2 regions of the Caballeronia sp. LZ062 genome follow, and region 1 is predicted to be linked to the other one. Evidence: riboswitches for the same ligand, from Rfam matches in the RefSeq annotation. Region 1 holds a riboswitch; the other holds the start of a gene.

The links. Region 1 has a riboswitch for cobalamin ahead of cobW (cobalamin biosynthesis protein CobW). Riboswitches for the same ligand answer to the same signal wherever they lie in the genome.
Region 2: it holds a riboswitch for cobalamin, as region 1 does, so the genes downstream of both, P9239_RS14875 (TonB-dependent receptor domain-containing protein) here and cobW (cobalamin biosynthesis protein CobW) in region 1, are expected to answer to the same signal.

The regions. Positions count from the first base shown of each region.
Region 1 covers NZ_JARTWB010000001.1:348,929-361,193, reverse strand. The annotation lists gene P9239_RS01775 (cobyrinate a,c-diamide synthase) at 1-319, opposite strand, end outside; gene cobO (cob(I)yrinic acid a,c-diamide adenosyltransferase) at 324-926, opposite strand; gene P9239_RS01765 (cobalamin biosynthesis protein) at 935-1,363, opposite strand; cobalamin riboswitch at 1,382-1,627, opposite strand; cobalamin riboswitch at 1,682-1,931, shown strand; gene cobW (cobalamin biosynthesis protein CobW) at 2,055-3,134, shown strand; gene cobN (cobaltochelatase subunit CobN) at 3,139-6,912, shown strand; gene P9239_RS01750 (ATP-binding protein) at 6,924-7,910, shown strand; gene P9239_RS01745 (VWA domain-containing protein) at 7,907-8,593, shown strand; gene cobJ (precorrin-3B C(17)-methyltransferase) at 8,572-10,215, opposite strand; gene P9239_RS01735 (precorrin-2 C(20)-methyltransferase) at 10,212-10,940, opposite strand; gene P9239_RS01730 (precorrin-8X methylmutase) at 10,937-11,563, opposite strand; gene cobG (precorrin-3B synthase) at 11,556-12,265, opposite strand, start outside.
Region 2 covers NZ_JARTWB010000002.1:1,876,596-1,888,860, reverse strand. The annotation lists gene ilvD (dihydroxy-acid dehydratase) at 1-890, opposite strand, end outside; gene P9239_RS14910 (LysR family transcriptional regulator) at 997-1,953, shown strand; gene lgt (prolipoprotein diacylglyceryl transferase) at 1,990-2,886, shown strand; gene P9239_RS14900 (SIMPL domain-containing protein) at 2,929-3,654, opposite strand; gene P9239_RS14895 (EVE domain-containing protein) at 3,722-4,192, opposite strand; RNA gene ssrS (6S RNA) at 4,284-4,466, opposite strand; gene P9239_RS14885 (cell division protein ZapA) at 4,572-4,886, opposite strand; gene P9239_RS14880 (ATPase) at 4,883-5,272, opposite strand; cobalamin riboswitch at 5,500-5,795, shown strand; gene P9239_RS14875 (TonB-dependent receptor domain-containing protein) at 5,880-7,766, shown strand; gene P9239_RS14870 (FecCD family ABC transporter permease) at 7,802-8,800, shown strand; gene P9239_RS14865 (ABC transporter ATP-binding protein) at 8,797-9,576, shown strand; gene cobT (nicotinate-nucleotide--dimethylbenzimidazole phosphoribosyltransferase) at 9,589-10,641, shown strand; gene P9239_RS14855 (adenosylcobinamide-GDP ribazoletransferase) at 10,643-11,404, shown strand; gene cobC (alpha-ribazole phosphatase) at 11,389-11,958, shown strand; gene P9239_RS14845 (cobalamin-binding protein) at 11,966-12,265, opposite strand, start outside.

The DNA.
Region 1 (12,265 bases):
CGGCAGCAAGATCGGCGCTGCTGGGCGTGCCATCGAACAGACCCATGACGCCTTCTATCAGAATGAGATCGGCTTCACGCGCGGCCTGTGCAAGCAAAGCACGACATGCGTCGAGACCGACCATCGACAGATGCAGCGAATAAACGGGCGATCCGCACGCGCGTTCGAGAATCATCGGGTCCAGAAAATCCGGCCCGGTCTTGAACACGCGCACGTTCAAGCCGCGCCGCGCATGATGGCGCGCAAGTGCGGCCGTCACCGTGGTTTTGCCTTGATGCGAGGCGCTCGCGCCGATGAAGAGTGCGGGGCAGGACGGCATGGCGTCAGAACTCGACGCCGCGTTGCGCTTTCACGCCTTGCTCGCGATACGGATGCTTCACGAGCCGCATCTCCGTGACGAGGTCCGCCATGTCGACGAGCGCATCCGGCGCATGGCGGCCCGTGACCACCACATGCAGCATGGCGGGACGCGCCTTCAACACGTCGAGCACTTCGTCGAGCGGCAAGTATTCGTACTTGAGCACGGTGTTGAGCTCGTCGAGCACGACCATCTGATATTCGCCGCTTTCGATCATGCGCCGCGCTTCGTTCCAGCCTTTCCGTGCAGTCGCCATGTCGGCCTCGCGGTTCTGCGTGTTCCACGTATAGCCGTCGCCCATCGTCACGAAGTCGCAATTGGCGACTGCGCTCAGGAAATCGCGCTCCGACGTATGCAGCGCGCCCTTGATGAATTGAACGACGCCGAGCTTCATGCCATGCCCGAGCACGCGCACGGCCATGCCGAACGCCGCCGTCGTCTTGCCCTTGCCATTACCCGTGTTGACGATTAAGAGACCCTTCTCGTGATCCGCGGCGGCCTGCTTCTTTTCGTGGCCTTCCTTGCGACGCTGCGTCATGCGCAGATGCGATTCGGTATCGGTTTTCATGGGCTTTATCAGGCTTTCATTGTTGCGATGGCGACGGTCACGTAACCCTTGATCGTCTTGCGCACCACGAGCTTTCCGCCATCGCTCGCAAGCAGCGCGCACGGCTCGCATACGCCATCGGCACAGATCTTCGCGATGTCGTCGGCGCAATACAAGCGCAACGGCAAGCCATGACGCTCGCAGAAGCCGCGCAAGCCGGTTTCATCGTGCTTGATGTCGATGCTCGCGATCACCGCAATGCATGCGAACGGGAACTCGACGCTATCGAGCGCCGCGCGGACGGCGGCTTCGATCGCATCGGCGCTCACTCCGCGTTTGCAGCCGATGCCGACGGCAAGGCGGCGCTGGCTCGCGCAAGGAGGCATCATCGAACGAATGGGTGAAAGGCTCGCGCCGCCCATGCGTCCCTCGCGGATGGCGGCGTTCGGCGAATGCATCGCTTCTTTCGAGCGATGCGCTTCGTTCCCTGCGCTGGCCGGTATCCGGGCTTGCGGCCTTCATCGCGCAGCCTTCCCACCGTGAACGGGCAGTGGCCTTGTGCGCAATGCGCGGCATCATGGAGACTGATGCCGCCGGTCGCGTACCGTTGCGGGGACAGCACAGGTTGGCGAGTCGTTCATGTCTTGAGAGGCCGCTTCCTGTTTCCCGTTTAACTGCGCGCTTCGTGCGAACGCGCGAGCACCAGTCGCGGGCCAACGATACCACAAGCACCCGTTTCGAGCGTCGCCTTCCTTGACGCTCGTTCGCGCGCAGCCTAGACTGCACGCAGTTCTGGTGCCCGCGTGCGAGCTTCTTTCGCGCGCAGTTAAACGGGAAGCAGGAAGCGCATCGCTCCATCATACGAACGGACGCACGCCAACCTGCGCTGCCCCCGCAACGGTAAGCGACTGGCGGTATCGGTTCACGCGATATCGCGCGTTGCGCACGAGGCCACTGCCCATTGCGGCAGGAAGGCTGCGCAACGAGTCGCAAGCCCGGATACCGGCCAGACTTTCGCAGGGCTTATGCCGCGGGGATGCGGCATGGCCCACGGTCCATCAGTCGTGCGCGTCTCCCCGCAGATGTTTCGCTAGCGATGCCTTCATCGCGCGACGCACGACGCACGCATACACGAGCCACGGAGCGACGATGCAAACCCGCAAGATTCCCGTTACGGTCGTGACAGGCTTTCTCGGCAGCGGCAAGACTACCTTGATGCGCCACATCATGTCGAATGCGCAGGGCATGCGCCTGGCCGTGATCGTGAACGAATTCGGCGAGCTCGGCATCGACGGGGAGATTCTCAAAGGCTGCGGCATCGGTTGCGACGACGAAGCCGCATCCACCGACCGAAATCTCTATGAACTCGCTAACGGGTGCCTCTGCTGCACGGTGCAGGAAGAGTTTTATCCGGTGATGGAGCAGTTGCTGGAACGTCGCGAGCGCATCGATCATGTGTTGATCGAGACGTCCGGACTTGCGCTGCCGAAGCCGCTCGTGCAGGCGTTCAACTGGCCGTCCATCAAAAACGCCTTCACGGTGGATGCGGTCATCACGGTGGTCGATGGCCCTGCCGCCGCGAGCGGACAGTTCGCCGCGAATCCCGCAGCGGTCGAAGCGCAACGCAAGGCCGACCCGAATCTGGACCATGAATCGCCGCTGCATGAACTATTCGAGGATCAACTGTCTTCGGCCGATCTCGTGATCGTCAATAAGACTGACCTCATGGATGCCGATGCGCTGCGCCGTGTGGAAGCGCTGGTGCGTCCCGAGATTCCGCAGCAAGTGAAGATCGTGCCCGCGCAAATGGGCAAGCTGGATCTGCATGCGTTGCTCGGCCTGCAAGCGGCGTCGGAAGAAAGCATCCATCTTCGTCACGACCATCATGGTTCCGCAGACGACGATGGTCATGCGGATCATCATCACGACGCATTCGATTCAGTCGTCGTGGAAGCGCGAGTGGAGTCCCGCGAACAGGCCATTGCCGCGTTGCAGACGCTCGTCGAAAACCACACGATTTACCGCGTCAAGGGCTTCGCTGCATTGCCCGGTGCTGCAATGCGTCTCGTGGTGCAAGGTGTCGGGCGGCGCTTCGACAGCTACTATGACCGTCGCTGGAACGAAGGCGAAGCCGCGAGCCGCTTCGTGCTCATCGGCGAAGACCTCGACCGTCAAACGCTGCAGTCGGCGTTGAACGCCGCGCTTGCGAACGCGCTCGCGCAGGCCTGACACAATGCATCTGTTACGCACGACGCCGGGAGGCTTTGTCGATGACGCGGCAGGCGTCATGCGCATCGAGCAGACGCGCGCGCCGATCGTCGTGCTCAGTTCTGCGGATACCACGCTCGCGTTGCTTGCGAGCGTGTTTCCGCGTCTCGAACCCGGTTTTCCCGAAGTGCGGCTCGCGAACCAATCGTTTCTTCGCCAGCCCGCATCGGTCGATTTCTACGTCGACGATGTATTGCGTCACGCGAAGGTCGTCATCGTGGATCATCTCGGCGGGGAATCGTACTGGCCTTACGGCATCGAGCGTATCGTTGCGCTGGCCGAGCGCGAGAAGCAAACGCTCGCCATGTTTTCGGGCGATCTCACGGAAGACCCCAACCTCATCAGCAAGAGCACTGCGGACGCCGCGTTCTGCCGCGAGCTGTCGCGCTACCTGCGCGAAGGCGGCGCGGGCAATGCAGAGGAATTCTTGCGTGCAATCGGCTATCACGTGTTCGGCTTTGGCCGCGAGCCTCGGGCGCCGCGTCCGCTGCCTGCCGTGGCGATCTATCATCCCGAGCACGACATCGCCTCAATCGACGACTGGCGCACGCGATGGACCGAAGGTGCGCCCGTCGTCGCGATTCTCTTTTATCGCGCGCACTTGCAAGCGGGCAACACGGCCGTATTCGATACGCTCATCGACGCCCTCGAAAGAGAAGGCCTGAATCCGTTGCCGATTGCGATTTCATCGCTCAAGGAAAGCGTGAGCCGTGAAGTGATCGCGCGTCTATGCGCGGAGCATCGTGCATCGCTCGTGTTGAACACGACCGCGTTTGCAGCAAGCGTGATCGGCGAAAGCGAAGACTTCGAGATAGCGGGCGATGCGCCCGTGCTGCAAGTGATCTTGAGCGGCGGCAATCGCGAGGACTGGGAGAAGGACAATCACGGCCTTAATTCGCGCGACGTGGCGATGCATGTCGCGTTGCCCGAGGTCGATGGCCGCATCATCACACGTGCGGTCAGCTTCAAGGGGCTCGCGTATCACTGCGCGCATACGCAAGTGGATGTGGTCCGTTATCAGGCCGATGCCGAACGCGTGCGCTTCGTCGCGGAGTTGAGCCGCCGCTGGTGCGCGCTGCGGCACACGCCTAATGAAAAGAAGCGGATCGCCCTCGTACTGGCGAACTATCCGGCGAGCGAAGGGCGCATCGGCAACGGCGTGGGGCTCGATACGCCGGCGTCTGCGGTCGGCATCTTGTCGATGCTCGCGCGCGAAGGTTATCGCGTGGGCGAATTGCCGGCGGATGGCGATGCGCTCATCGCCGCATTGACGCAAGGCGTGACGAACGATCCTGTCGTTCGTGACATGCGGCCGGCGCTCCAAAGCCTTTCGCTCGAAGACTATCTGGACGCTTATCGCACCTTGCCCGCGGACGCCCGCGCCGCGCTCGAAAAAACGTGGGGCGCGCCCGAAGGAGACCCGACATTGCGGCGCGGCCGTTTCATGATCGCGGGCTTGCGCTGCGGTGAAGTGTTCATCGGCATCCAACCGTCGAGATCGCGCGAACGCAACGATTATGCGAGCTATCACGATGCAGAGCTCGTTCCGCCGCATTCCTATCTCGCGTTTTATTTCTGGCTGCGCTTGCGCTTCAACGCGGACGCACTCGTGCATGTCGGCAAGCACGGCAACCTCGAATGGCTGCCGGGCAAGAGCGTCGCGCTGTCGGCATCGTGCTGGCCCGACCTGATCCTCGGACCCATGCCGCATCTCTACCCGTTCATCGTCAACGATCCGGGCGAGGGCAGTCAGGCCAAGCGGCGCGCGCAGGCGGTCATCATCGACCATCTGATGCCGCCGCTCACGCGCGCCGAAAACTACGGGCCGTTGCAGGATCTCGAGCGCCAGGTTGACGAGTACTACGAAGCATTGATGGTCGATGTCCGGCGCGCCAAGCTGTTGCGCAAGTCGATACTCGCGAGCATCGTCGAGCATAAGCTGCACGAGGAGTTAGGGCTGGATGCGCCACGCGATGCATCCGGCGAAGACGCGTTGCTCACGCGCGCGGACGCCTACCTGTGCGAGCTGAAAGAAGCGCAGATTCGCGACGGCCTGCATGTTTTCGGTGTGTCGCCGCAAGGCGTGCAGCGCCGCGATACGCTGCTTGCGCTCGGCCGCTTTCCAATCGGCGATGGTCAAGGGGCGAACGCAAGCCTCATTACCTCGCTCGCGCGCGACCTGCAACTAGGCGACGACTTCGACCCGCTCGATGCCGACTGGTCCGCACCCTGGCATGGGCCGCGTCCCAACGCGTTGCAGGCGGCAAGCGATGCGCCGTGGCGCCATCAAGGCGATACGCGTGAGCGGCTCGAAGGTCTCGCCATGCTGCTTCTCGAAGGCGAAGCAGCCGTGCCGGGACCGCATACGGCACGCGTACTCGAACGCTTGCATCGCGACGTGCTTGCGCGTCTGGACGCATGCGGTCCGCAAGAATCGATGCAACTCAAGCGCGGTCTCGAAGGCCGCTTCGTTCCGCCCGGGCCGAGTGGATCTCCATCGCGCGGCAGGCCAGACGTGTTGCCGACGGGGCGCAACTTCTATTCGGTCGATACGCGCGCATTGCCGACGCAAGCCGCGTGGTCGCTCGGGCTCAAGTCCGCGAACATGCTCGTCGAGCGCCACGTGCAGGACCACGGCGACTATCCGCGCGCCATCGGCTTATCGGTGTGGGGCACGGCGACCATGCGCACCGGCGGCGACGATATCGCGCAAGCCTTCGCGTTGATCGGCGTGCGGCCGAAGTGGGCGGCGGGCAGTCATCGCGTGACGGACTTCGAGATTCTGCCGATCTCCATCTTCAATCGGCCACGCATCGACGTCACGTTGCGCGTATCGGGCTTTTTCCGCGATGCTTTCGCCAATCTCATGCATCTGTTCGATGCAGCCGTGCAGGCCGTCGCGGGACTGGAAGACGAGCCCGAAGACGTGAACCCGATTCGCGCGCGCATTCTGCGCGAGCGCGACGAGTTGATCGGACGCGGCGTCGATGCCGAAGAAGCGCGACGGCGTGCGGGCTGGCGTGTATTCAGCACGAAGCCGGGCGCGTATGGCGCGGGTTTGCAGGAACTCATCGATCTAAAGCAATGGGAGACCGACGCCGATCTGTCCGCCGCTTATCAAGCCACGGGCGGCTATGCGTATTCGCAAGGTGGCGATGGCGTCGAAGCACGGTCGAGCTTCGGTACTCGGCTCTCGACGCTCGACGTGGTGCTTCAGAACCAGGACAACCGCGAACACGACTTGCTCGATTCGAACGACTATCACCAGTTTCAGGGCGGCATGGTCGCGGCGGTACGCTACCTTTCGGGCGTGCAGCCGCAAGCGTACAACGCGGACCACAGCAACCCGGCCGCGCCGCGTATGCGCACGTTGAACGAAGAGATCGCGCGCGTGGTGCGCTCGCGCGTGGTCAATCCGAAGTGGATCGACGGCGTCAAACGGCACGGCTATAAAGGCGCGTCCGAGCTTTCCGCGACCGTCGATTACCTCTTCGGCTACGATGCCACCGCGCGCGTGGTTTCCGATCATCAATATGCGCTTGTCACCGATGCCTACGTGAACGATGCCGGCACGCGCGACTTCATCGCGCGGCACAACCCGCATGCGCTTCAGTCGATCTGCGAGCGCTTGCTCGAAGCGATGCAGCGCGGGCTGTGGCAAGAACCCGGCGACTACCAGCAGGCCGTGACACAGCATCTGCTCGATGTCGAGCAGCAACTCGAAGGCCGACAGAATTGAACGAAACCTCTTTGTTTCCAGCGTTTCCCTTTACGGCGCTCGTCGGACAAGCGCCGTTGCAACAGGCGTTGTTACTCGCGGCCGTCGATCCGTCACTTGGCGGCGTGCTCGTGAGCGGTCCGCGCGGCACGGCGAAGTCCACGGCGGCGCGTGCCCTCGCAGAGCTGTTGCCGGAAGGGAAACTCGTGACCTTGCCGCTCGGCGCGAGTGAAGAACAACTCATCGGCACGCTCGATATTCAAAGCGCGTTGCGCGATGGCGGCGTAAAGTTCTCGCCGGGGTTGCTTGCGAAGGCGCATCGCGGTGTGCTGTATGTCGATGAAGTGAATCTGCTGCCGAATCCTCTCGTCGATCAATTGCTCGACGTGGCTGCGAGCGGCGTGAATATCATCGAGCGTGACGGCATATCGCATCGTCATGATGCGCGCTTCGTGCTGATCGGCACCATGAATCCGGAAGAGGGCGAATTGCGCCCGCAACTGCTGGATCGCTTCGGGCTTGCCGTCGAACTCGCCAACTGTTTCGACGCGAACGTGCGGCAGCGAATCGTCAAGGCGCGGCTTGCATTCGATTCGGATGCCGAAGCATTTCGTGCGCGACACGCCGATAATCAGGCGGCGCTCGCCGAACGCATCGAGGCAGCGCGTGCGGCGCTCGATGAGTATGACTTCGATGATGTCGTCCATGCGCATGTGAGCGAGCTGTGCATTGCCGCTAACGTGGATGGTTTGCGAGCGGACCTTGTAATGCTGCGCGCGGCGCGTGCACTGGCTGCGCTCGAAGGCGCGGAATACGTCGAAACGAAGCACGTCGATTGTGTGGCGGACGCAGTCTTGCGGCACCGCCGGCGTGAGCAGGAAGCGCATTCTCGCGAAGCGCCGCGACCGGAGGCGAACGGGAATACGACCCAGGGCGGCGATTGGGGCTATATGCCGCCCGAATCCGTAGGCACCGCGAAGGTCAAGCAGGTCAGGCCGCTTGCCGCAAAAAAAGCCTGAGCCATCGAAGGCCGGACGCCGATGCGAACGCGCATCGTCTTCGGTGGCAGGACGCGCGTTCGCGTGGCCGCGTCCGTACGCGTGAGGGCCTCGCGACTGCATCGGTCGACTGGACTGCGACGCTGCGCGCGAAACGGACCGCACGCTTCGAACCGCGTCACTTGCGCTTTCACCGCGGCGAAGGCGAAGCGCCTGCGCTGCATTGCTTCGTGCTCGATTGCTCGGGCTCGATGCTCGGCGGCGAGCGTCTCGCGCGCGCGAAGGGCTTGCTAATTGCATTGTTCGACCGCGCCTATCGCGAACGCGCCGAGGTTGCGCTCGTGTGCTTCGGTGGCGGCCGTGTCGAAGTGCGCCGTCAGCCGGGAACGGCGCATTGGTTCAACGACCGCTGGATCGCCCCGATTGGCGGCGGAGGCGGAACGCCGCTCACGCTCGGCATGGCGAGCGCATCGACGGTGCTTGCTAGGGCCGCGCGTCGCAAGCCTTCGCAGCGTCGCTGGCTCTGGCTGTTGAGCGATGGACGCACGAACGAACGACCCGCTGCGCCGGCGTTGGCGGACCGCATCGTCGTGGTGGATTTCGAGGAAGGACGCGTGCGTGTCGGCGGCGCCCATGCGTTGGCGCTCGACTGGCACGCGCATTACATGCCCGCCGAATCGCTTCAATACGAGCGCGGCGTATAAACCCACTCGCCATCGCCGAGCACGCGCGTTCTCGACGATCCGACGATGACCATCGTTCGCATATCGACGAGGCGGCCGTGCAATTCACCTAGCGTCACCGTGCGCACGGTTTCGGCGGGACGTCCCACATCTCGGCCTAGTACAACAGGCGTCGCTGCATCGCGATGCTCGCGCACGATGTCCATGGCGCGATCGAACTGCCAGGGCCGCGCCTTCGATAGCGGGTTATAAAACGCCATCACGAGGTCCGCTTCGCTCGCATGGCGAATGCGATGCTCGATGACGTCCCAGGGCTTCAGGTTATCCGAGAGCGAAAGCACGCAGAAATCGTGGCCAAGGGGCGCGCCCGCGCGTGCCGCCGTAGCGAGCGATGCCGATACGCCCGGCACGATCGCGAGCTTCACCGCGTTCCATTCGGCATGCGTCGCGCGCCCTTCGTCGAGGGCTTCGAGCACGGCGGCGGCCATCGCGAAGACGCCCGGATCGCCCGATGATACGACCACGACCTTTCGCCCTTCGCTCGCGAGTTCGAACGCATGACGCGCGCGCTGCAATTCTTCGCGGTTGTCCGTCATGTGAATGCGCTGGTCCGCGCGGAACGGTCCGGCCATGCGCACATACGTCTCATAGCCGAGTATGTCTTGCGCGGCGATGAGCGCGGATTTTGCGGCAGGCGTCATCAAGTCCGCACTGCCAGGGCCCAGTCCGATCACTGTCAACGTGCCGCGCGCCCGGCCGATGGACGCCACGTCGAGAGGCGCTTGCGCCACGCTCAGCGCGATATCGTGCGCGCGAAGCGCGTCATGCGGCGGCGGTTCGTCGCTGAAGCGAAGCGGCACGTCTAGCGCGTTGGCAGCATCGCCGAGCGCATCGGATGTCATGCTCGCGGTCGGTGCAATCAGCGCAGCAAGTGCAAGCGGCGACAAGCCATGCTCGCGCAACGCAAGACGCACGCGGTCGGCAATATCTTCTTCGCGCGCTTCGATCCACGCGGCCACGCAACGCGGATGAATCACGAGACTGCTTTCATCGTGTATCACGTGTGGCGTAACGTGCACGGCAAGACGCGCATCATTCGCGCGGGGCAAGTCGGTCTGATCCAGCCACGGCGCATGACCTTGTATGCGCGTGGTTTCGCCCGCGAGCAGATCGGACACGAAACGCTTGCCGCGCTCGATATCCGCCAGCGCGTAACCGTCGGGCGGCGCGAGCAGGCACGTACCGAAACGCAACTCGCCGCTCGTCGTGATGGCAGGCGTTACATTGAGTGCCGCGCCGATCTCGCGCGCCAGCGCATTGACGCCGCTCGTGCCGCCCAACAATGGCACGACCGCGCTGCCGTCCTGCGCGACGGCCAGAACCGGCGGCTCGGCGCCTTTGTCCGTGAGGCACGGCGCAAGCGAGCGAATGACGATGCCCGCTGCACACAGCGCGACAATGGGCGTGCCTGCGAGATAAAGCGCGCGCACGTGCGCTCCGAAATCGTCGTAGGCAATGTCGGCATGAGTGCGAGTGGCGAGACCATGCACGAGCGATCCGGGATAGCGCGCCTGTATGCGGCGCGCGGTTGGCATCGCACTTTCGCCGAGCACGACGATCGCCATGGGAGACACCGCGTTCATGCCTGCCATTTCGTTCCCGGCACCACGAGCAGCGAGAAATAGGGCGACGCCATCGGATCGACTTCATCGAGCGGCACGATACGTTGATTCGCCATCGTCGCGCGCTCGACATAGAGGGCGCGCTTGTCCAACCCCAACTCGACCAGGACGCGCCGCACCTTCTCGAAGTTGCGGCCGAGCTTCATGACGACGGCGGCATCGGATGCTTCGAGCTTGCATTTCAACTCGTCTTCCGGCAGCACGCCGGACAGCACGCAGAGACTCTGATTGCGATAGACGAGCGGCACGCCGAGCACGGACACGCCGCCGAGCATCGAGCAGACGCCGGGTACCACGTGTGCATCGAAACGGCCTGCGAGACGGTCATGCAGATACATGTACGAGCCGTAGAAGAACGGATCGCCTTCGCAGATCACGGCAACATCGCGGCCCGCTTCGAGATGATCCGCAATGGCGAGCGCCGCTTCATCATAAAACGCGCTGATGATCGTCTCGTAACACAGCGGCGGTTCGAGCGCCTCGGTCGTCACGGGGTACACGAGCGGCAAGCGTGTCTGCGTATCGTCGAGATGCGCCTCGATGATGCCGAACGCGTTGCCCTTCTTGCCCTTCGCGACGAAATACGCGACCACTGGCGCGGACTTCAGGAGCCGCAGCGCCTTCACGGTGATGAGTTCCGGATCGCCCGGACCGACGCCGAGACCATACAGGCGTCCGCTCATCATTCGTTCTCCGAAGCAAGTGCATTCACGGCAGCGGCGGCCATTGCGCTGCCGCCGCGCCGTCCCTGCAACGCGACAAATGGCACGCCGCGGCTGTCGGCTGCGAGCATCGCTTTCGATTCCGCCGCGCCGATGAAGCCGACCGGAAAGCCGAGAATGAGCGCGGGCTTCGGCGCGCCGGCATCGAGCATGTCGAGCAGATGAAAGAGGGCGGTCGGCGCGTTGCCTATCGCGACGACGGCGCCTTCAAGATGCGGACGCCATAGCTCCAGTGCAGCCGCCGAGCGCGTGTTCTGCATTTCGCGGGCGCGCTCGGGCACGGACGGATCGCCGAGCGTGCAGACAATGCGGTTATCAGCGGGAAGGCGCGCCTGCGTGATGCCGTGCGCGACCATGCGTGCATCGCAGAGTATCGGTGCGCCGGCTGCGAGCGCGATGCGTCCCGCATCGCCTGCGCCGGGCGAGAAGCGCAGATCGTCGACGATGTCGACCATGCCGCACGCATGAATGAGCCGCACAGCGAGCTTTTCGAGGTCGCGGGGAATGGCGCTCAAGTTCGCTTCCGCGCGAATCGTCGCGAACGACTGGCGATAGATCTCGGCGCCGTCGCGGATATAGTCAAGCATCGGCATGGCTCCGGGCGAGCCACGCGGCCGCCTCTTCGATGGATAGATTTCGTGCGACGAGGCGCATATCGACATGCACGTCATAGCGCGCATTCGATACCGCGAGCAACGTCGTTGTGACCGGATGCGCGGCGGCGCACGAGCGTTCGCAGCCGCTTAGATGCACATCGCCGTGTAAGGGCAGCAGCGCGGCGAGACGATATGCGTCGGCCTTCGTGTCAGCGCGGCTTTTCACGCAGCCGGCTGATCCAGCGCACGCAATGAGCCGCGCAAGCGGATGGCTCGCCTCAGTGACGAGGCCGAGCGCGTTCAGGCGGGCCAGCACGTGTTCCTTGTCTTGCGCCGCGACGTGGGGCATCAAGATACCTTGCCAAGGAGTCGCGAAAAACCGGCCTTGTGCGTGAGTCGAAGCGAGATCGGCGAGCGCATCGAGCGTGGTTGCGTCGATGCGTCCTAGTTGCGCTTGCGCGCCCACGTACCAGTCCGCGCGTTCGGGCATCGGATGCGCGCCGAAGCGCAGCAAGGCATCGGCCGGGGCGCGGCGCCAGGCAGTGTCGAGCGGATCGAATGAAAGCGCAGTGAGAAAGTGCGTCACGCCGATTCGCGCGAGCAAGTCTCTCATGCGATGCTCGTCCTTGGACGCCAGCGCGAGAAACGCGCGCAGCACGGCGACAACGAAGCCCACGACATGTTCGCGCGCGA
Region 2 (12,265 bases), on a different contig from region 1:
ATGCGCTCGAAGTCGTCGATGCTCCATTCCACTTCCGCCGCGTGCGCGATCGCGAGGTAGTGCAGCACGGCGTTGGTCGAGCCGCCCGTCGCCATGATCAGCGCGACCGCGTTCTCGATCGACTTCTTCGTGATGATGTCGCGCGGCTTCAGGTCCTTCTTCACGGCTTCGACGAGCACGCGCGCCGATTCGGCGGCGGAGTCCACTTTCTCGTCGTCGGGGTTCGCCATCGTCGACGAATACAAGAGCGACATGCCGAGCGCCTCGAACGACGAGCTCATCGTGTTGGCCGTGTACATGCCGCCGCAGGAGCCGGTGGACGGGCACGCGTTCTTCTCGACGCCCTTGAAGTCCTCTTCCGACATGCGGCCCGCCGTGAACTCGCCGACCGCCTCGAACGACGACACGATGGTCAGGTCCTTGCCCTTCCAGTTGCCCGGACGGATAGTGCCGCCGTACACGTAGATGCCCGGCACGTTCATGCGCGCCAGGCCGATCATGCCGCCCGGCATGTTCTTGTCGCAGCCGCCGATCACGACTACGCCGTCCATCCACTGGCCCTGCACGGCCGTCTCGATACAGTCCGCGATCACTTCGCGCGACACGAGCGAGTACTTCATGCCTTCGGTGCCCATCGACATGCCGTCTGAGATCGTCGGCGTGCCGAACACTTGCGGATTCGCCTTCGACTGCTTGATCGCCGCGATGGCGGCATCGGCGAGGCGCTGCAGGCCGGCGTTACACGGCGTGATGGTCGAGTGGCCGTTGGCGACGCCGATCATCGGATTGTCGAAGTCCTCTTCCTTGTAGCCGAGGGCGTAGTACATCGAACGATTGGGCGAACGCGCGACGCCCTGCGTCACGTTTTTCGAGCGGCGGTTGAAGGCCATGTTGGGGCTCCTTGAAGATTCTTTTGTCTAGTGGCGCAAGAATGCAGCGTCGGCTTGTGTCTGTCCAATATATTATTCAGGGTCTATTAGGTCGGAGAAAGTATCGATGGAGGAGCGAAATGCGCCGATCGAACTGCGTTTGCTGCGCTACTTCGTGACGGTCGCGGAAGAGATGCACTTCGGCCGCGCCGCTGCGCGTCTCGCGATGACGCAGCCGCCGCTTTCGCAGGCCATTCGCGCGCTCGAAGACGCGCTCGGCGTCGCGCTCTTCGCGCGCACGAAGCGCACCGTCGAACTGACGCCGGTCGGCAAGGATCTGCTGCCGGAAGTGCGGCGCATTCTCGCCGCCACCGATGCGCTGCGTCCGCTCGCGCAATCGCTCTCGCGCGGCGAGGCGGGCGTGTTGTCGCTCGCGTTCGTGTCCACCGCCGATTACGGCCTCTTGCCCGCGCTGCTGCGCGATTTCGGCGCGCGCTATCCGGGCGTGCGGCTGCAACTGACCGAAGCGACGAGCGACGTGCAGATCGAGGAACTCGTCGCCGGGCGCATCGACGCGGGGCTCGTCATTCCGCCGCTGCCGCCGCGCCACGCGATGTCGCTGTCGTATCTCGCCATTGCCCGCGAGCCGCTCGTCGTCGCGATGTCGGCGGATACCGCAGAGCAGTTGCAGCAGGGCACGGCGGAATGGGCCGACACGAGCGTCGATCTGCGCGATCTCGCGGCTGCCTCGCTCGTCGTGTTTCCGAGGCGTCTCGCGCCCGGTTTGTATGACATCATCATGGGCTGTTACGGCGCGGCGGGCCTGACGCCGCGCATCGGGCAGGAGGCGATCCAGATGCAGACCATCGTGAGCCTCGTGTCCGCCGGCATGGGCGTCGCGCTCGTGCCGCAGTCGCTGCGGCATCTGCGGCGCACGGGCGTGGTGTATCGTCCGCTGAGGCCGGTGGCGGATGCGCCGGTGGTCGAAACCGGCCTCGTGTGGCGCGCGGCCGAGGTGAGTCCCGTGCTCGCCGGGTTCATCGAGATCGTGCGTGCGCGGGCGGCGGCCGTCTCTGCTTTATGATTCGTGCCTGACTCTGCTTCGCTCTACAACTCAACGATGCTCATCCACCCCAATTTCGATCCCGTCGCGATTCATCTCGGACCGCTCGCCGTGCGCTGGTACGGCCTCATGTATCTGGTCGCGTTCATTTCCGCCATCGTCATCGGACGGTTGCGGCTGCGACTGCCGTATGTCGCCGCGCAAGGCTGGAGCGCGAAGGACATCGACGACATGCTGTTCTACGGCGTGCTCGGCACGATTCTCGGCGGGCGCATCGGCTACGTGCTGTTCTACAAGGCGAGCTATTACGCCGCGCACCCGCTCGATATCTTCAAGGTGTGGGAAGGCGGCATGTCGTTTCACGGCGGCTTTCTGGGCGTGACGTTCGCGATGGTGCTCTTCGCGTTTCAGCGCAAACGCACGTGGCTGCAAGTGACGGATTTCGTCGCGCCGATGGTGCCGCTCGGCCTCGCGGCGGGGCGACTCGGCAACTTCATCAACGGCGAACTGTGGGGCCGCGTGACCGACCCGGCCGCGCCCTGGGCGATGCTGTTCCAGAACTCGACGAACGACGACGCCGTCTGGCTCGCGAAGAATCCGCAACTGGACGCGAAGTGGCATCTCATGGAAATCTTCCAGCGTTATCACATGCTGCCGCGGCATCCGTCGCAGTTGTATGAGATCGCGCTGGAAGGCCTCGTGCTGTTCATCGTGATCTGGACGTTTTCGCGCAAGCCGCGTCCGGTCGGCGCCATTTCCGCGCTTTTTCTGATCGGCTATGGACTTGCGCGCTTCACGGTGGAATTCGCCCGCGAACCCGACGACTATCTCGGCCTGCTCGCGCTCGGGCTTTCCATGGGCCAGTGGCTTTCGCTGCCGATGATCATCGCGGGCGTCATCATGATGGTGTGGGCGTACAGGCGGCATCGTCGGGTAGCGACGAACGCGGCGTGACGTCGCAGCGGGACCGCGACTGCGGTCTCGCAAGACAGACGATCAGCGACCCATCTGCACCGAGCCGGACACGTCTACCGTCACCGTCGTGGTGCCGGCTTCGAGCGCCATCGGCGCGGCCATCTTGGCATCGGCGTTCATGGCGCGCGATTGCATCATCATCACCGGGCGCGGCGCCACGCCGCTATGCCCCACGTTCACCTCGCGAATCGAATAGCTGCTGTAGCCGAAGGCTTGCGAGGCGGCTTGCGCCTGCTTGCGGAACGAATCGATAGCCTGCGTCGAGAGCTTCTGCTCCGCAGCGCGCTGCGCTTCCGGCGACAGCGAGAACGTGACGTTGCCGACCTGCATCGACGCGCTCATCTTGCCCGCGAGCTTCGATGCCGCCGCGAAGTCGTGCGATTCGAGCACGATCTCCGTGCGCCCGCGCCATGCGGAGATCTTGCCGTCACGGTCGGTCGACGGATACACGGTGAACGAGCCGCTTTTCGCGGTGACGCCATCCACACCCTTCGCTTCGCGCAACGCAGCTTCGGCGCGCTGATTCAGCGTCGCGGTGAGCGACGAGGGATCGGCAGCTTCCTGCTCGTAGAAGAGCGTGATGGTGACGACATCCTGCGGCACTTGCGCGCTTGCCTGCGCCGAAAGCGAAAGCACGCCCGCAGGCTGCGGATTGGCGATGACCGTCTGCGCGGCAGCGGTGGCGGAATAGGCGAGAGTGGCGCTCGACATCGCGAGGGCGAGGACGGCGGCGGTTTTCTTGTTCATCATCGAAGGACTCCAACGCAAGGCGTCGCGTGATTCGCGACCGCACTTAGGCGGCCCATTCGCGCCCTTAGTTCCGGCCTTCGACGAGGCGTTCGGTAATAAAGCGCCACTCGTCCTCGGTCACCGGCGTGATCGACAGCCGGTTGCCGCGCGCGAGCACCTGCATGCCGGCAAGTTCCGCGTGTTCGCGCAGTTCGGCGAGCGCAATGAGCCGCGTCTTCTTGACGAAGCGCACATCGACGAGCATCCAGCGCGGCGTGTCCTGCGCGGATTTCGGATCGTAGTAGGCGCTTTTCGGATCGAACTGCGTGGGATCGGGATACGCCGTCGAGCAGACCTTCGCGATGCCCGCGATGCCCGGCTCGGGGCAGCTCGAATGATAGAAGAGCACGGCGTCGCCAATCTGCATCTGATCGCGCATGAAGTTGCGCGCCTGATAGTTGCGCACGCCGGTCCACGGCAGCGTCTTCTTGGGCGCGTGCGCGAGATGATCGATGCTCGCTTCGTCCGGTTCGGACTTCATCAGCCAGTAGCGCATGAGTTCGCGTGCAGGACGTTCAGTGCAGTTTTGGGCGATGCAAACAAAAACGGCACCGGTAAAAACCGATGCCGTTCATGCTTCGAGGAATAAGGTCCCCGCCACAGCCGCTAGGCCGGCATCCTGAACCTGGGTTCAAGATTGGTCGCGGTAAGCAACACTTCGGGTACATCAGACAGAGTGACGCGCGCGCCCGTGCTGCAACGTTCCGCAACCGTGCCAATGTAGCATTGGTTCAAGGAATATATGACCTTGGCGTACCAGGCAGGGAGACCTCACTGTACACCAAACGTTTGGTCCTTGCAGCCCCTTGCCTGCGTTTCTCGCGGTATCTTTTTTTGATTGACACCGCAACGCTGATTAGATCAGCGCATGGCGCTCAGTGCGCTTCATATTGCGCAATGACAGCGCCAAGCTGCTCGTTCATGGAGTGCATCGTGCGGCGGATTTCTTCCGCGGGGAATGCTTCGCCGTGACGCACGCTTTCCTGCAGTTTCAGCAATTCGGACGCCAGCGAAAGCGCGGCCATGACTGCGATGCGGTCGGTACCGCGCACGCTGCTGGCGTTGCGCACCTTGTTCATCTCGGCATCCACGCGGGCTACGGCTTCGCGCAGCGCGGCTTCGGTTTCCGGCGAGCACGCGAGGCGATACTGCTGGCCAAGAATGGATACTTCGATCTGCGTGGTCGTCATGCCTTCTCTCCTTGATGATGCTCGCCGTGCACTTCTTCCGCGTGCGCATGTTCGTGCTGCGCTTCGCGCGATGCGCCAGCTTCGGCGTTGAGAAGATCGAGCTGATTTTCACTCTCGGCATGATGCGCTTTCGCGCGCGGCAGCTTTTCGAGGATCGCGTTCAGGCGCACTTGCGCGTCGTCGATTTTCGCGGACAGCGAATCGCGTTCGCCTTGCAGCGCGTCGCGCTCGTTGCGAACCTGCACGAGTTCGGCCTGAACATTCGCGAAATCGGCGCGCAGTTGTTCGATTTGTGCTTCGAGCGCGAGACGCGCCTGATTGTGGCGCTCGCTGATCTTGATCAGCCGGCCGATGTTTCCTGACAGTGATTCGAGTTCGTTGAGCATGTGCTGCGTCCTCTAAAGACCTGGCATTTTAGCGCGGTTCAACGGAGCTTCCGATAATTGTCTCGTTTCGAGACGTAACAACACGCGATCTTGCGCGCATCGCCCTGTATTCATGTGTGGAATGGCCCGCGCTCGACGTATCCGCATACGCGACGGACGGCGCAAGGTCGTCGTTCAACCTTCGCGATGAGCGGGCGCGCGTTCTTGACGGCCCTCATGCGCGCTCCTACACTTGCCGCACTTTTGGTGCTCGCGCCGCCTCTCTTGCGGCGCAGTCAAACGGGAAACAGGAAGCGCTGTCTCGCACGAGCGGCACGCGCCAACCTGTGCTGCCCCCGCAACGGTAAGCGACCGCAACGCAAGTTGCAAGTCGTCCCTCGCGCGTTTCTCATCACAGCTCCGGACTTGTCCACTACACGAGCGAGACTGCAAGAAGCGTGTCGGTGCCACTGTGCTTTTAAGCGCGGGAAGGCGGGACGATGCGTCGCCAGCCCGGATACCGGCCAATCGTCCAGCGCGCCGATGCCCTGCAAGCCGGCGCGTGCGTCGCGCACAGACCTCGCGGGGAGCGGGGCACGCGCCAGTCTCCAACGGGAACGCTCCACACATGGTCTTGCCTTCGTCCGGCCTCATTCGTCGCGCCGCGCGTGTCGTCGTGTGCGCCGCTGCGAGTGTGCCGCTTGCTCAGGCCGCGCACGCCGATTCCGCGCCCGGCTTGTCCGATCCGCCGTCGCAGACACTCGCGCCCGTCGTCGTCACCGCGACGCGCAGCGCGCAACCGCTCGCCGATTCCATCCCGCAAGCGACGCTCTTCGACGCGCAGGACATCGCCGACAGCAACGCGGACGATGCGCTCGGGCTCATTGCGCTCGCACCGGGCGTGCAGATCACGCGCAACGGCGGGCCGGGCGCGACATCGGGCGTCTTCATACGCGGCGCGTCGTCGACGCAATCGCTCGTGCTCATCGACGGCGTGCGTGTCGAATCGGTCTCGCTCGGCGCGGCGCAGTTGTCCCAACTGATGCTCGATCAGACCGGTCGCGTCGAAGTGGTCAACGGCAACGTGTCGGCGCTGTATGGATCGAACGCGATCGGCGGCGTCGTGCAGATCTTCACGAAGGAGGGCGAGCCGCATCGGCCGCGCTTTCATTTCGAAGCCGAGTACGGCAGCTATCACACGCAGCGGCAATCGGCGGGCGTGGATGGCGCGCTCGATGCCGACGGCCGCACCACGTTCAGCCTGAGCGTGTCCCGCGAAAAGACCGACGGCTTCTCGTCGATCGATCCCGCGCTCGCGCCTGCCGCGAATCCGAACGCGAACGGTTATCTGAATGAAAGCGTCGCCGCGACGCTGCGCCACAAGTTCAGCGACACGTGGGACGCGGGCGTGCGCTTTCTGCAATCGAACGGCGTCAACAGTTTCGACGATCCCTACGGCGTCCCGACCGATCTCAACGAATCGCATGATCGCGTGCGGTCCGCGTCGGTGTTCGCAAACGGCAAGCTGACCGACAACTGGACGACGCACTTCACCATCGCGCAGGGACAGGACCGCGCGAACATCGAGCAGAACGGCGTCTACACGAGCCGCTTCAACTCAGAGAATCATCAGTATCTGTGGCAGAACGACTTCCGGCTCACGGACGCGCACAAGTTGGTGTTCGGCTACGAGCATCTCGACCAGTCGCTCGATTCGGACCAGTTGAGCGCGCCGGACCGGCATGTGAACTCGGTGTTCGCGGGCTACGTGGGACGCTTCGGCCCGAGCGAAGTGCAGGCCAACGTGCGCCGCGACCAGTATTCCGACTTCGGCGGCGCGAACAGCTACTATCTGGGCTACGCGTACAACCTCGACGCGCACTGGCGCGCAAGCGCGAGCTACGCGGCGTCGTTTCGCGCGCCGAGCTTCGACGATCTCTACTATCCGTTGAGCGGCAATGCGTCGATACAGCCGGAGCGCAGCCATTCGGCCGAGGCCGCGTTGCAGTACGCATCGGAGAAGATCGGCGTGGTGCGCGTGACCGCGTTCGAGACGCGCTATTCGAATCTGATCGACTACGTGAACGACGGCAGCGGCTTCTATATCGCGCAGAACGTCGGGCGTGCGAAGGTGCAGGGCGTCGAGGGATCGTGGGCCGGGCACGTTGGCGCAACCGACGTGCGCGCGAGCGTGACGTTCCAGAATCCCGTCGACGAGACGAATCACGAAGACCTCACGCGTCGCGCGCGGCGTTTTGCGTCGCTGTCGGCGCATCGGTCGATCGGGCGCTGGCGCGTGGGCGGCGAATGGATCGTAAGCGGCGCGCGCAGCGATTACGATTCGACGCTCGCGGGCTACGGCGTCGTCAATCTATCGGCGCAGTACGACATCACGAAGTCGTGGTACGTGAATGCGCGCATCGACAACCTGTTCGACCGCAACTATGAACTGGCTTACTCGTACAACACGCCGCGTCGCGGCGCTTACGTCACGATCGGCTGGCATCCGTCGTGAGCCGCGCCGCTGACGCGCGCCGCCCGATGAAGGCGATGCACGCAACGCGCGCCGCCGCGATCTGGCTCGCGCTGGGCGCGGCGGTCGTCATCGTGCTGGCGGCATCGCTCGCGCTCGGAAGCGTCGCGCTGCCGCCGACGCGTGCCATCGCCGCGCTGCTGCACGTGCACGCGGCCACGCATGACATCGCCGACGAAATCGTGCTTAACCTGCGATTGCCGCGCGCGCTCGCGGGCTTCGCGTCGGGCGCGCTGCTCGCGCTCGCCGGGGCGCTGCTGCAAGTGCTGCTGCGCAATCCGCTCGCCGAACCGTACGTGCTTGGCGTGTCGGGCGGCGCGGCGGCGTTCGCTCTTTCCGCGATGCTCGCGTCGATGCCGTGGTGGGGCGTCGATCTCGCGGCGTGCGCTGGCGCGTTGGCATCCATCGTTCTGGTGCTCGGCCTTGCGCGCACGCACGTGTGGCACGGCGAGCAGGACGCTTCGCCACGGCTCTTGCTCACGGGCGTCGTGGTCGCGGCGGGCTGGGGCGCGCTCATCACGCTGATACTCAGCATCGCGCCGGAGAACCGGCTGCGCGGCATGATCTTCTGGCTCACCGGCGACCTCAACGGCGCATCGACGCCGTGGCCCGCGATGATCGCGCTCGGCGTGGCGCTCGCCTTGATCGTGCCGTGCGCGCCGCAGTTGCACGTGCTGTTGCGCGGCGAAGCCACGGCGCGTTCGCTCGGTGTGCCGGTCGAACGCCTGCGGCTGCGCGTGTATCTGGTGGCATCGCTCGCGGCGGCGGCTGCGGTGACGACGGCAGGAACCATCGGCTTCGTCGGGCTCGTGGTGCCGCATTTGCTGCGGCTCGCGTTCGGCAACGACCAGCGTATGCTCGTGCCCGCCGCCGCGCTCGCGGGCGGGCTCGCCGTGATGAGCGCGGACCTCGCCGCGCGCACGGTCATCGCGCCGGCGCAGTTGCCGGTGGGTGTCGTCACGGCGCTGATCGGCGTGCCCATGTTTCTGTGGATGCTGCTGCGAAGACCGCGATGAAGCCGCTCTCTGTCGACAACCTCGTGCTGCGCGCGGGCGCCCGAACGCTCGTCGACGGCCTTTCTGCGACCATCGCGGCGGGCGAAGTCTGGTGCATCGCGGGGCCGAACGGCGCGGGCAAGACCACGCTCATCGGCGTGCTCGCGGGGCTCGCAAAGCCGGCGTCGGGCGCGATCACGCTCGGCGGCCGGGCGCTCGCGTCGTGGCGCGCGGCGGACCTCGCCCGCGAACGCGCGCTGATGCCGCAAAGCACGCACGACGCCTTCAGCGCGACCGTGCTCGACACCGTGCTGCTCAACCGCTTTCCGTATCTGACGGGCTGGGGCTGGGAAAGCGAAGACGACCGCGCCGCCGCGCACGCGGCGCTCGATGCGCTCGGTCTTGCAGACCTGGCTTCGCGCGACGTGCTCACGCTGTCCGGCGGCGAACGTCAGCGTGTGGCGCTCGCCGCCGTGCTCTGTCAGCAAGCGCCGCTTCTGCTGCTCGACGAACCGCTCGCGCATCTGGACCTGCATCATCAGATCGACTGCCTGCATGCGCTCGCCGCCGCCGCGCACGACGAAGGACGCGCGATCGTCTTTTCGTGCCACGACCTGAACCTCGCGCGCCGCTTCGCCACGCACGCGCTCTTGCTCGACGGCAAGGGCGGCGCGCATGTCGGCGCCGTCGCCGACGTGCTCACGCCTGCGCGGGCGAGCGCGGCGTTCGGCTATCCGCTGATATTGATCCGCGATGGCGAGCATGAGGCGCTCGTGCCTTCGCTTCACCCATTCTGACGAGGAACGCCGATGTCCACTGCTCACGCGCTGCCCAAGCCCCGCCCGCTCGACCGCAGCATCGAACCGGAACTGCGCCGCATCATCGACATGAAGACGAAGCCGCCCGGCAGCCTCGGCCGGCTTGAAACGCTGGCGCTGCAAATGGGCGTGATCCAGCAGACGACGAAGCCGCGCATCGAGCGTCCCGCGATGATCGTCTTCGCGGGCGATCACGGCATCGCGGCTGAAGGCGTGAGCCCGTATCCACAGGAAGTGACGGCGCAGATGGTCGCGAACTTTCTCGCGGGCGGCGCGGCGATAAACGCGTTGTCGCGCTCGGTCGGCATGGCGCTCGAAGTGGTCGATGCGGGCGTCGCCACGCCCATTTCGATCGACCACGGTTACGAACGCTTGTCGCTCGGCCTCGGCACGCGCAACTTCGCGCACGAACCGGCGATGGCGCGCGAAACGGCGCTCGAAGGCATCGCGCGCGGCGCGGCACGCGTGCGGCATCACGCGTCGCTCGGGACCAACGTGATCGGCTTCGGCGAAATGGGCATCGCGAACACGTCGGCGGCGGCGTGTCTGATGAGCCGCCTGTGCGCGCTGCCTATCGACGAATGCGTCGGGCGCGGCACGGGCCTCGACGATCGCGGCCTCGCGCATAAACGCGATGTGCTCGGGCGCGCGCTGGCATCGCAGGCAGCGAATGACGACGCCATCGACACGCTCGCCACCTTCGGCGGCTTCGAGATTGCGATGATGACGGGCGCGTATCTCGCGGCGGCTGAAGCGCGCATGACGATTCTCGTCGATGGTTTCATCGCCACTTCCGCGCTGCTCGTCGCGTCGCGGATCGCACCGGAAGTGCGCGAGTATTGCGTGTTCGCGCATGCATCGAACGAAGCGGGACATCGGCGTATGCTCGCGCATCTCGACGCCGCGCCGCTCCTGGAGCTGGATCTGCGGCTCGGCGAAGGTACGGGCGCGGCGCTCGCGCTGCCGATCTTGCGCGCGGCGGTCGCGTTCGTCGACGAAATGGCGAGCTTCGATTCGGCGGGCGTCTCGAACAAGCCCGCCTGACATGAACCGGCCGCTCGACGAACTGCGCTATTTCTTCACGGCGCTCGGCTATTTCACGCGTGTGCCGGTGCCGCGCTGGGTCGGCTTCGAGCGCGACTATCTGAACGCGGCGGCGCGGTACTTTCCGCTTGTCGGCGCGATGGTCGGCGGCGTCGCGGCGCTCGTGTATCTTGCCGCGCTGCGCGTGTTTCCTGCGGGCGTCGCGGTGCTGCTTTCGATGGCCGCGACGCTCATCTTCACCGGCGCGTTCCACGAAGACGGACTTGCCGATTGCGCCGATGCCTTCGGCGGCGGCTACACGCGCGACGACGTGCTGCGCATCATGCACGATTCGCGCATCGGCGCTTTCGGGGCAATTGCGCTCGTGATCGCGTTCGCGCTCAAGTGGCAAAGTCTCGGCGCGTTGCCACCGATGCGCGCAGGAATCCTAATGATCACCGCGCATGCCGCGAGCCGAACGGTCGCCATCAGCTATCTAGTCACGCTCGACTACGTGCGTGCCGAAGGCAAGGCGAAGCCCGTCGCGCAGCGCATGAGCGCGACGTCCTTCGCGGTCGCGATGCTGTTCGGCTTGCCCTGGCTCTTTTGCATCGGCTGGAAGTTCGCTTGCGTCGCACTTGCCGTGCTGGCGCTGCTGCGCGTGATGGCGGGCCGCTACTTCGTGCGGCGCATCGGCGGTTATACGGGCGATTGCCTCGGCTGCGCGCAGCAGATTCTCGAAATCGCGATCTATCTCGTCGGGCTCGCATGGACCTCGTATTGATTCGTCACCCGGCCGTCGCGGTCGATGAAGGCACGTGCTACGGCCAAACTGATGTGCCGCTTGCCCGCGATGCGCGCGATTCGGCGCACGAAGTTGCGACGCGTATGCGTTCGCTCGATGTTCCCGCGTGCGTCGATGGATGGCACACGAGCCCTCTCCGTCGATGCGCTTTGCTGGCCGCGGCGCTCGGCCCGGCCCGCATCGACGCGCGGCTCGCCGAACTGCATTTCGGTGCATGGGAAGGCCGCGCGTGGAACGATATCGACCGCGCGCTCATCGACGCGTGGGCCGCCGATATCGAGCACGCGCGTCCGCACGGCGGCGAGAGTCTCGCGCAGTTCAGCGAGCGCGTGACCGGATGGTTCGATGACACGTGCGCCGATGCTTCGAGTGCGGTGCATGTGGTGGCGCACGCGGGCGTCGTGCGCGTGCTCGCGGCGCATCTACTCCGCGTGGATCGGGCGAGTGCGCTGCAATGGCCGCTCGCGTTCGGTGGGATCGTGCAGTTTCGTCGGTTCGATACGGGGTGGGGGCTTGTGCGGTGGAACGCGTAGGGCGTGCTTAGCGCCGCTTGCGCGCCACATCCAGATCGCGACAAAGCTGCGCCGCGCCGAGCGCAAGCCGCGGCGTCGGCCGATTGATCAGATCGCCGTCGATGCCGAACAGATTGCCACGCGCGACCGCCGTCATCGACGTCCATTGCTTCCACCGGTCGAGCGCGGGCAACGGGCGATCGGGCTTCGTCGCGCCGGGCGTCGCGGTGACGATCGCTTCGGGATTCGCGGCGAGCACGGCTTCGGTCGAAACGGTCGGCACGCGCGGCGCTTCGGCAGCGAACACGTTCACGCCGCCGCATAGCCC